DNA from 2 places in the Streptomyces sp. ICC4 genome. Region 1 is predicted to be linked to the other one. Evidence: riboswitches for the same ligand, from Rfam matches in the RefSeq annotation. Region 1 holds a riboswitch; the other holds the start of a gene.
What was found. Region 1 has a riboswitch for S-adenosylmethionine ahead of thrC (threonine synthase). Riboswitches for the same ligand answer to the same signal wherever they lie in the genome.
Positions count from the first base shown of each region.

Region 1 (5,206 bases):
GCACCCCCGAGTGCAAGCGGCTTCGGGGAACCCCTGGTGAACAAGCAGGCGGGACAAGGGGTGCGGGGGCACGCGCACGAGGGGCCCGCATCCCGTGTCCAGGATGTGGGCCCCTCGTCTGCATGCAGTGGTGCCGTCGTACGCGGCCCTGTGCGCGGGCGCGGTACGTGTCGGTGGTCGATCGCGGTCGGCCTAGCCGGCGGCGAGCTTGACCATGTCCGCCTGCGGACCCTTCTGGCCCTGCGAGATCTCGAATTCGACCCGCTGACCCTCTTCAAGGGTGCGGTACCCGTCCATCTGGATGGCGCTGTAGTGGACGAACACATCCGCACCACCGTCGACCGCGATGAAGCCGTAGCCCTTCTCCGCGTTGAACCACTTGACGGTGCCCTGAGCCATGCCTAACTCCCCTATTACTGGCCCTTGCGCAGGACCGCACTTCGCGGTCCCGGGTCAGAACTTGCGCCGGAACGCCTCGACCGGGGCTGAATGTATCCGCACCGCTGCTGTCTGCAACAGGTCATTCCGACGAGAATTCTGGACATGGCAAAAGATTGAAATAGGGTGAAAACTAGGAATATTCCAGGGCAACTCGGGCCGGACAAGCCAGGCCAACGCCCCATACCGCACTTGCATGTTGACTCAATGTCAACCCTCACGCGGCCCGCTCATATGCGGCGGGCAAGTCCAGCGGAGGGGACTTCCCCAACTCTACCGCGCCCAACCAAGCAGAATTGCCCCCTCCGTTTATTACCGGAGGGGGCAATTCAGCGTTCTGGTCCATCAGCGGCCGGAAGTCGGCCGCCGGATTGTTCAGCAGCCGCCGGCCACCGCGGGGATGATCGAGACGCCCGCGCCGTCCGGAGTGGACGTCTGCAGCCCGCCCTCGAAGCGCACGTCGTCGTCGTTGACGTAGACGTTCACGAAGCGGCGCAGCTTGCCCTGGTCGTCCAGGACGCGCGCGGCGATGCCCGGGTGGCTCTTCTCCAGGGACTCGATGACCTCGGCGAGGGTCGTGCCCTCGGCGGGGACCTCGGCCTTGCCGCCGGTGTAGGTGCGCAGGATGGTGGGGATGCGGACGTTGACGCTCATGGCGCTACTGCCTTTCCGGTGTGCAGAGGAGGGAGATCAGGCCAGGTTGGCGGCGCGGAACGCGTCCAGGCTCGGGCGGATGGTGGCGGTCTGGCCACCGCCGGCGGCCACCGCCTCCAGGGTCTTGAGGCCGTCACCGGTGTTCAGGATCACGGTGGTCAGCGAGGGGTCCAGCTGCCCGTTCTCGATGAGCTTCTTCGTCACGCCGACGGTGACGCCGCCCGCGGTCTCGGCGAAGATGCCCTCGGTCTGCGCGAGGATCTTGATGGCCTCGACGACCTGGACGTCGTTGACGTCCTCGACGTAGCCGCCGGTGCGGCGCGCGATGTCCAGGACGTACGGGCCGTCCGCCGGGTTGCCGATGGCCAGCGACTTGGCGATGGTGTTGGGCTTCTGCGGGCGCACCACCTCGTGACCGGCCTTGAAGGCGGTGGAGACGGGCGAGCAGCCCTCGGCCTGGGCGCCGAAGATCTTGTACGGCTTGTCCTCGACGAGGCCGAGCTTGATCAGCTCCTGCAGACCCTTGTCGATCTTCGTCAACTGCGAGCCGGACGCGATCGGGATGACGATCTGGTCGGGCAGCTGCCAGCCGAGCTGCTCGCAGATCTCGTACGCCAGGGTCTTGGAGCCCTCGCCGTAGTACGGGCGCAGGTTGACGTTGACGAAGCCCCAGCCCTCGCCCAGCGGGTCGCCGATGAGCTCGGAGCAGAAGCGGTTGACGTCGTCGTAGTTGCCCTCGATGCCGACCAGGTCGCCACCGTAGACACCGGCCATGATGACCTTGCCCTGCTCCAGGTCGTGCGGGATGAACACGCAGGAGCGGAAGCCGGCGCGGGCGGCGGCGGCGCCGACGGCGCCGGCCAGGTTGCCGGTGGAGGAGCAGGACAGGGTGGTGAAGCCGAAGGCGCGGGCGGCCTCGACGGCGATGGCCACGACGCGGTCCTTGAAGGAGTGCGTCGGGTTGCCGGAGTCGTCCTTGACGTAGAGCTTGCCGGTGACGCCCAGCTCCTTGGCCAGGTTCCGCGCGTCCACGAGCTTGGTGAAGCCCGGGTTCAGGCTCGGCTTGGAGGCCACGTCCGCCGGGACGGGCAGCAGCGGCGCGTAGCGCCAGATGTTGTCGGGGCCGGCCTCGATCGCGGCGCGCAGGGCTTCCGGATCACCCAGCGGCAGGTCGTACGAGACTTCGAGCGGGCCGAAGCACTCGGCGCAGGCGAAGATCGGGCCGAGCTCGAAGCGGGTGCCGCACTCACGACAGGAGAGGCCGGTGGCGGGACCGAGATCGACAGAAGTGCCAGAAGTGGCGGTTTCAACGGTTTCGGCAGAGGTTGCGACAGACTGTGCAGCCATGATGGCGAGGCCCTTTCTCCTCATCTTCCCCATGGCGCACTTCGCCATGAGACGGAATTGGCACCTTCCCTAGCCGGGGACCTCGCTGACGCCGCTGGATGTGCGCGATCGCGAGAACCGACTGGAGGGTTGCCGGGGCTTCAACGGGCCGTGTCCCTCTGCCCCTCTGGATGAGCGGTATGGCACCGGGCGACGCGCTCTACGGCGCACCCGGGCGTTTGTACGCGGGGACCCCCGGCATGCGGTGGACCTTCGCGTTGTTCAAGACTGTAACCGAAGGCCCGGGGGGTTGAGACAGCCGTCCGAACCGCGAGATGGATCACATTTCGGTCGAAACGATGGAAGAACCAGGGAGTGCTGAAGGTGCTGGAAGAGGTGGAGCGATGGCTGGCCGACCGCTCCTGGTCCGCCGCCGACCGACCGCTCGGCCAGCTGCTCTCCGCCAAGCGGGCAGCCGGGACCACCGTGAGCGTGGTGCTGCCGGCGCTCGACGAGGAGGCGACGGTCGGCGACATCGTCGAGGTGATCCGGCGCGATCTGATCGAGGGGCTGGCGGTGCCCCTGGTGGACGAGCTGGTCGTGGTCGACTCGGGGTCCACCGACCGCACGGCGGAGGTCGCGGCGAAGGCCGGGGCCCGGGTGGTCCACCGCGACGACATCCTGCCGCGGATCCCCGCCCTGCCCGGCAAGGGCGAGGTGCTGTGGCGCTCGCTGCTGGCGACCACCGGTGACATCGTCTGCTTCGTCGACGCCGATCTGCGCGACTTCTCGGCCGACTTCGTCTCCGGGATCGTCGGCCCGCTGCTGACCGATCCGGACCTGCGCTTCGTCAAGGCCATGTACGACCGCCCCCTCGTCACCGGGCCCGACCCCGACGGGATCGCCCCCGGCCAGGGCGGCCGGGTCACCGAGCTCGTGGCCCGCCCCCTGCTCAACCTGCACTGGCCGCAGCTGGCCGGCTTCGTCCAGCCGCTGGGCGGCGAGTACGCCGTCCGCCGCGAGCTGCTGGAACGGCTGCCGTTCCCCGTCGGCTACGGGGTCGAGCTGGGCCTGATGGTGGACGCCCTGCACACGGCCGGGCTGGACGCGCTCGCCCAGGTGGACGTGGGCGTACGGCTCCACCGCCACCAGGACGGGCAGGCACTGGGGCGGATGGCCGCGGCGATCTACCGCACCGCGCAGGTGCGGCTCGCGCGCGGGCACCTCGTCCGGCCGGAGCTGACGCAGTTCGACCGCGGCCCGGACGGCTTCGTCGCCCACGACCACCCCGTGGACACCGAGGAGCGGCCGCCGATGCGGGACATCGAGGAGTACGCGCGGCGGCGCGCGGCGTGAACGGGCAACCCGCCGCGCGCGGGCACTGACGTTTGACCGGGGGCGGGGCGGGCTAGGTTCGCCGCATGGCTTCCCAGGTGCTCGTCGCCGCGAACCGCGGCCCGCTCTCGTACGCCCTCGACGCGCAAGGAACGCTCAGTGCCCGCCGCGGCGGGGGCGGGCTCGTCTCCGGCCTCTCCGCGGCCCTCGCGGAGCAGCCCGGCGCGCTGTGGATCTGCGCGGCGCTCTCGGACGCGGACCGCGAGGCGGTACGGCGGGGCGTGGCCGAGCCGGGCGTCCGGATGCTGGACATCGATCCCGCGGTCTACGACGACGCGTACAACGGCATCGCGAACTCGGTGCTGTGGTTCCTGCACCACCACCTGTACGACATCCCGCGCGAGCCGGTCTTCGACGCGGCGTTCCGGCGGCGCTGGGCCTCGTACACGGCGTACAACGAGGCGTTCGCCGCGGCCCTGGCCGAGGAGGCCGCGCAGGGGGCCCGCGTCCTGGTCCAGGACTACCACCTGGCACTGGTCCCGGGCCTGCTGCGGGAGCTGCGCCCGGACCTGCGGATCGGGCACTTCACGCACACCCCGTGGGCGTCGCCCGAGTTCCTGGGGATGCTCCCGGACGACATCCGCGGGCAGCTGCTGCGGGGGATGCTCGGGGCGGACCGGGTGGGCTTCCACACGGAGCGGTGGGCGCGGGAGTTCACGGCGTCGGCGGGGCCCGAGGCGCCGGTGGCGGTGTACCCGCTGGGCGTGGACGGGGACGAGCTGCGGGCGCTGGCGCACCGGCCGGAGGTGGACGCGAAGCTGGCGGAGCTGCGGGAGCGGACGGCCGGCCTGAAGACGATCGTCCGGGTGGACCGCACGGAGCTGTCGAAGAACATCCTGCGGGGCCTGCTGGCCTACCGGGAGCTGCTGGAGGTCCACCCCGAGTGGCGCGGGCGGGTGGTGCACCTGGCCTCCGCCTACCCGTCCCGGCAGGACCTGGCGGTGTACCGGGAGTACACGCGGGCGGTGGCGGACCTGGCGGCCTCGGTCAACGAGGAGTTCGGCACCGCGGACTGGCAGCCGGTGCTGGTCTCGGTGGAGGACGACTTCGCGCGGTCGCTGGCGGCGTACCGGCTGGCGGACGTGGCGCTGGTCAATCCGGTGCGGGACGGGATGAACCTGGTGGCGAAGGAGATCCCGGTGGTGTCGGAGGCGGGGTGCGCGCTGGTGCTGTCGACGGGGGCGGGGGCGTACGAGGAGCTGGCCGAGGACGCGCTGACGGTGAACCCGTACGACGTCACGGCGACGGCGCGGGCGTTGCACGCGGCGCTGTCCATGCCGGCGGCCGAGCGCGCGGACCGTACGAAGCGGCTGGCCGCGGCGGCGACGGCCCTCCCCCCGGCCCAGTGGCTCACGGCCCAGCTCACGGACCTCCGGGACTGAGCCGCGTCCGG
Region 1 is NZ_CP030286.1:2,247,760-2,252,965, reverse strand. Features, by position in the region: gene DRB89_RS10405 (cold-shock protein) at 193-399, opposite strand; gene DRB89_RS10400 (MoaD/ThiS family protein) at 814-1,092, opposite strand; gene thrC (threonine synthase) at 1,129-2,439, opposite strand; SAM riboswitch class I at 2,457-2,616, opposite strand; gene DRB89_RS10390 (glucosyl-3-phosphoglycerate synthase) at 2,803-3,774, shown strand; gene DRB89_RS10385 (trehalose-6-phosphate synthase) at 3,840-5,195, shown strand.

Region 2 (5,206 bases), 1.8 Mb from region 1:
AAGGGGGTCATCACCGAGGCCCTGCGGCTCTACCCGCCGTCCTGGCTGTCGATGCGGGTGGCCGCGCAGGACGTGGAGATCGGCGGCCACCGGATCGCCGAGGGAACGATGATCATGTACAGCTCCTACGCGCTGCACCACAACGCGGAGCTGTTCCCCGACCCGGAGCGCTTCGACCCCGAGCGCTGGCTCCCGCCCCGCCTCGCGGAGGTCCCCCGGGGTGCGCTCGTGCCCTTCGGCCACGGCGCCCACAAGTGCATCGGGGACGTCCTGGCGCTGGCCGAGACCACGCTCATCGTCAGCACCATCGCGAACGGCTGGCGCCTGAGGCCCGTACCCGGTACGGAACTGCGCCCGCAGCCCAAGGCCACGCTGGAGCCCGGGCCCCTGCCCATGAGGTGCGAACCGCGCCGCCGCACGACGAAGGACACCGACGGATGAAGACGCTGCGGGACAAGACGGCGACCCGCGAGTGGCGGGTGGCCCGGGCACCGGGCGCGCTCCCGCTGCTCGGCAACGCGCTGTCCATGGGCAGGGACCCCGTCCGGTTCCTGTCCTCGCTGCCGCGCCACGGAGACCTGGTCGAACTGCGGATCGGCGGCAAGCGCACCTTCCTGCCCTGCCACCCGGAGCTCATCCAGCAGGTGCTGCTGAACGCCCGCGTCTTCGACACGGGCGGTCCGATGAAGGAGAAGGCCCGGCCGATCCTCGGCAACGGCCTGATCACCTCGGACTGGGCCGACCACAAGCGCCAGCGCCGGCTGGTGCAGCCGGCCTTCCACCCGGCCCGCATCGCCACGTACGCGCACGTGATGCAGGAGGAGGTGGAGGCGCAGGCCGGCACGTGGACGGCCGGCCAGGTCGTCGACGTCAACGAGGTGACCCAGGCGCTGACCGCCCGGATCACGGCGCGGGCCCTGTTCGCCCTCGACATCGCCCCGCACGCGGTCGCGGTCATCCAGCACTGCCTGCCGGTCATCGTCCGCGGCGCCTACCGCAACGCGGTGGATCCGACGGGCCTGCTGGGCAAGCTGCCGACCCCGGCCAACCGGGAGTTCGCGCGGGCGCTGGAGCAGATGCACGAGCTGATCGACGGGATCGTCGAGGACTACCGCACCTCGGACCGGGACCGCGGCGACCTGGTGTCGGCCCTGCTCGCGGCCGAGGACCCGGAGAGCGGCGAGAAGCTCTCCGACCAGGAGGTCCACGACCAGGTCATGACCCTGCTGCTGGCCGGCATCGAGACCACGGCCTCCGCCCTGACCTGGGCGCTGCACCTGCTCGCGCAGAACCCGGAGGCGGAGTCGCGGCTGCACGCCGAGCTGGACCACGTGCTGGGGGGTCCGGGGGAGCGGTTCCCCGAGTTCAAGGACATCCCCGAGCTGCGGTACACGCAGCGGGTCTTCACCGAGACCCTGCGGCTGTACCCGCCGGCCTGGATCTACACCCGGACCACGACCACGGCCACCGAGCTGGGGGGTGTCCCGCTCATGCCGGGCGACGACATCATCATCAGCCCGTACGTGGTGCACCGGATCCCCGGGCTGTTCCCCCGGCCGGAGCACTTCGATCCGGACCGCTGGCTCCCCGACCGGGCCAAGGACGTGGCCCGCGGCGCCTACGTGCCGTTCGGCGCGGGCAGCCGCAAGTGCATCGGCGACGTCTTCGGCATCACCGAGGCCACGCTGGCGCTGGCGGCCATCGCGTCCAAGTGGCGGCTGCGCCCCGTGCCCGGCACGCGCGTCAAGCCGAGGCCGCACATGAGCCTGTCCACCGGGCCCCTGCCCATGCGGGTGGAACCGCGCTGACCGCACTGGCCGCACTGACCGGGCTGACCGCGGTGTGCGAAGGCGAGCCGGGCCCCGGAGAACGGGGCCCGGCTCGCGCGCGTGCGCGGTGGCCGAGTTCCGGTCCCGCGTGTCCGCCCTTCGGGACGGGGCTCATTGCGGTCTCCGGGGCTGGATAGGCTGAAGGCCTTCCCATTCGACTGGGCATCCAGACCAGCAGCAGGAGCGGACCATGAACGTGGTGACCCCGGCAGGCGGCGACAGCGTGGCGGCCCGCGGCTGGCCGGGTGTGCTCGAAGCCCTGCTGTCCGGCCGGGACCTCGGCGCCGACGACTCGGCCTGGGCCATGGACCGGATCATGCGGGGAGAGGCCACCGACGCCCAGATCGCCGGTTTCGCGGTCGCGCTGCGGGCCAAGGGGGAGACGGTCGCGGAGATCACCGGCCTCGTCCGGGCGATGTACGCGCACGCGAACCTGATCGAGGTGCCGGGCCGGACGGTGGACATCGTCGGCACCGGCGGCGACGGCGCCAAGACGGTCAACATCTCCACCATGTCGGCGATCGTCGTGGCCGGTACGGGCGCCAAGGTGGTCAAGCACGGCAACCGGGCCTCCTCCTCGGCCAGCGGGTCCTCGGACGTCCTGGAGAAGCTGGGCGTCAACCTCGACCTGACCCCGGCGCGGGTCGCCGAGGTCGTCGAGGAGGCCGGGATCACCTTCTGCTTCGCGGTCAAGTTCCACCCCGCGCTGCGGCACGTGGCCGCGGCCCGCAAGGAGCTGGGCATCCGGACGACCTTCAACTTCCTCGGCCCGCTGACGAACCCGGCCAAGGTGCGGGCGCAGGCCACCGGTGTCGCCGACGCCCGGATCGCCCCGATCGTGGCGGGCGTGCTGGCGGAGCGCGGCTCCTCGGCGCTGGTCTTCCGCGGCGACGACGGCCTCGACGAGCTCACCACCACGGCTACCTCGCGGGTCTGGTGGGTCCGCGACGGCGGGGTCACGGAGCAGTCCTTCGACCCGCGCGACATCGGCATCCAACTGGTCGACGTCTCCGCGCTCCGCGGCGAGGACGCCTCGTACAACGCGGACGTCGCCCGCCGCCTGCTGGCCGGCGAGCCCGGCCCGGTCCGCGACGCGGTCCTGCTGAACTCGGCGGCTGCCCTGGTCGCCCTCGACCCGGGCACGGGCACGCTGGAGGAGCAGCTCGCGGCGGGCGTCGCGCGGGCGGCCGGGGCGATCGACTCGGGCGCGGCCCGCGAGTCGCTGGCGCGCTGGGTGGCGGCGAGCAACGCCTGAGCGGCCGGCGCGGGGTTCGCGGGTTCGCGCTCCGAGCACGGCGTGGAACAGGAGACCCCGGTCCGCCATGTGGACCGGGGTCTTGCGTCGGCGGGATCTTGTGGCAGGATGCTCAGCAGGTCACGAGTGACAGCGTTTTGGCCCCGGCTTGCTGTCCGGCAACCCTCCTTCCGTGGCGGGGTGCCCCGGGTGATGACCAGGTCGTGGGCAGTGAGGTCTACGGCAAGCGCGGATCCCTCGAACACCAGGGGTCCTGGTCTCTCGAGGAGCGTTTTCCGTGAGCAAGCGAATGCGATAGGGCGACTCAGCCCCTTCTTAAACCCTCGGAACAGGGTCACTTTTGCGTACCCCGAGTACGCCACCCGACTCCGAGGCACTCCCGTACCCCCGGACGGCCGCAGCGCCGTACCCGCGTACGGGCATTTTCGAAGCCATTCACCCCTGCCTGCCGGGAGATACCGCCATGTCCGCGACCCTGAACGCCGCCGCGACCAGCACCATCGCGACCGCCGCCGCCGCCGTCACCACCGCCGTCACCGTCGACCCCGCCTGTGCCGAGCCGCTTCCGGTCCTCGGCCGCGACGTCACCGTGCCGCTCGTCACCGGCGGCGAAGTCACCTACGCCGCCCTCGACTACGCGGCCAGCGCCCCCGCCCTGCAGCGCGTCTGGGACGACGTGGCCGCCTACGCCCCGTACTACGGCAGCGTGCACCGCGGCGCCGGGTACCTCTCGCAGCTCTCCACCGACCTGTTCGAGCAGAGCCGCGTCACCGTCGCCGAGTTCCTGGACTGCCGCCCCACCGACCAGGTGATCTTCACCCGGTCCACCACCGACTCCCTCAACCTGCTCGCCGCCGTCGTGCCCGCCGACTGCCAGGTCTTCGTCTTCGAGACCGAGCACCACGCCTCGCTGCTGCCCTGGACGAACGCGCAGGTCACCTACCTCAACGCCCCCCGCACCCCGGACGAGGCCGTCGCCACCCTGGAGCGGGCGCTCGCCGACCGCACCGCATCAATTGAAGGGGGCCACGGCCCCGCCCTGGTCTGCGTCACCGGCGCCTCCAACGTCACCGGCGAGCTGTGGCCCGTCAAGGAGCTCGCCGCCGTCGCCCACGCCCACGGCGCCCGCATCGTCCTGGACGCCGCCCAGCTGGCCCCGCACCACCCCGTCTCGGTCCAGGACCTCGACGTCGACTGGGTCGCCTTCTCCGGGCACAAGCTCTACGCGCCCTTCGGCTCGGGCGTGCTCGCCGGCCGCGCGGACTGGCTCCAGCAGGCCGAGCCGTACCTGGCCGGCGGCGGCGCCTCCCGCAAGGTGACGCGACGCGTCAGCGGGGAGGATGCCGGCGGCGTCGACGTCGAGTGGCACACCACCGCCGCCCGCCACGAGGCCGGCTCCCCGAACGTCATCGGCGTCTACTCCATCGCCGCCGCCTGCAAGGCGCTGAACGAGGCGGGCTTCGACAGCCTTGTCGCCCGCGAGCGGCACCTCATCGCCAAGGTCCGGGACGGCCTGGCCGAGGTCCCGGCGGTCCGCGTCCTGTCCCTCTTCGGCGACGACGCCCCCCGCGTCGGCGTCATCTCCTTCGTGGTGGACGGCTGGAACAGCTCCCACTTCGCCGCCGCGCTCTCCGCCGAGTACGGGATCGGCGTGCGCGACGGTCTGTTCTGCGCCCACCCGCTGGTCCGCACCCTGCTCGGCAGCGAGCCGCAGGAGCCGGGCGAGTGCGGCGCCCCGGAGGCGGCCCCGGGGGAGCGCTCGCTGAACGCGATCCGCGTCAGCTTCGGCGCCGGCACCCCCGACGAGCACGTGGAGCGCTTCGTCCGCGCGGTCAAGGAGCTCGTCGCGGACGGCGCGAAGTGGCAGTACCGCACCGAAGAGGGCCGCTGCGTCCCGGCCGTCTGACAGGCTGCCGGGCATGACGTACTGGGACCCGATACCGACCCTGCGGGCTTCCGTCGGCGAGCCGCTGCCCCTGTGGCGGGCGACCTCGTGAGCAGGGCCTGGTCCCTGCCGGAACTGTGAGCCGCCGGACGGCGAACCGCTACGCGTCCAGGCCGATCGCGAAGGCCGCTTCCAGGTCGTGCTGGGAGTACGTGCGGAACGCGACGTGCGTGTCCG
Region 2 is NZ_CP030286.1:493,282-498,487, forward strand. Features, by position in the region: gene DRB89_RS02380 (cytochrome P450) at 1-441, shown strand, start outside; gene DRB89_RS02385 (cytochrome P450) at 438-1,808, shown strand; gene trpD (anthranilate phosphoribosyltransferase) at 2,020-3,084, shown strand; SAM riboswitch class IV at 3,203-3,319, shown strand; gene DRB89_RS02395 (aminotransferase class V-fold PLP-dependent enzyme) at 3,548-4,990, shown strand; gene DRB89_RS02400 (Lrp/AsnC ligand binding domain-containing protein) at 5,130-5,206, opposite strand, start outside.
Region 2: linked by a shared signal. The riboswitch ahead of DRB89_RS02395 (aminotransferase class V-fold PLP-dependent enzyme) and the one ahead of thrC (threonine synthase) in region 1 are both predicted to bind S-adenosylmethionine.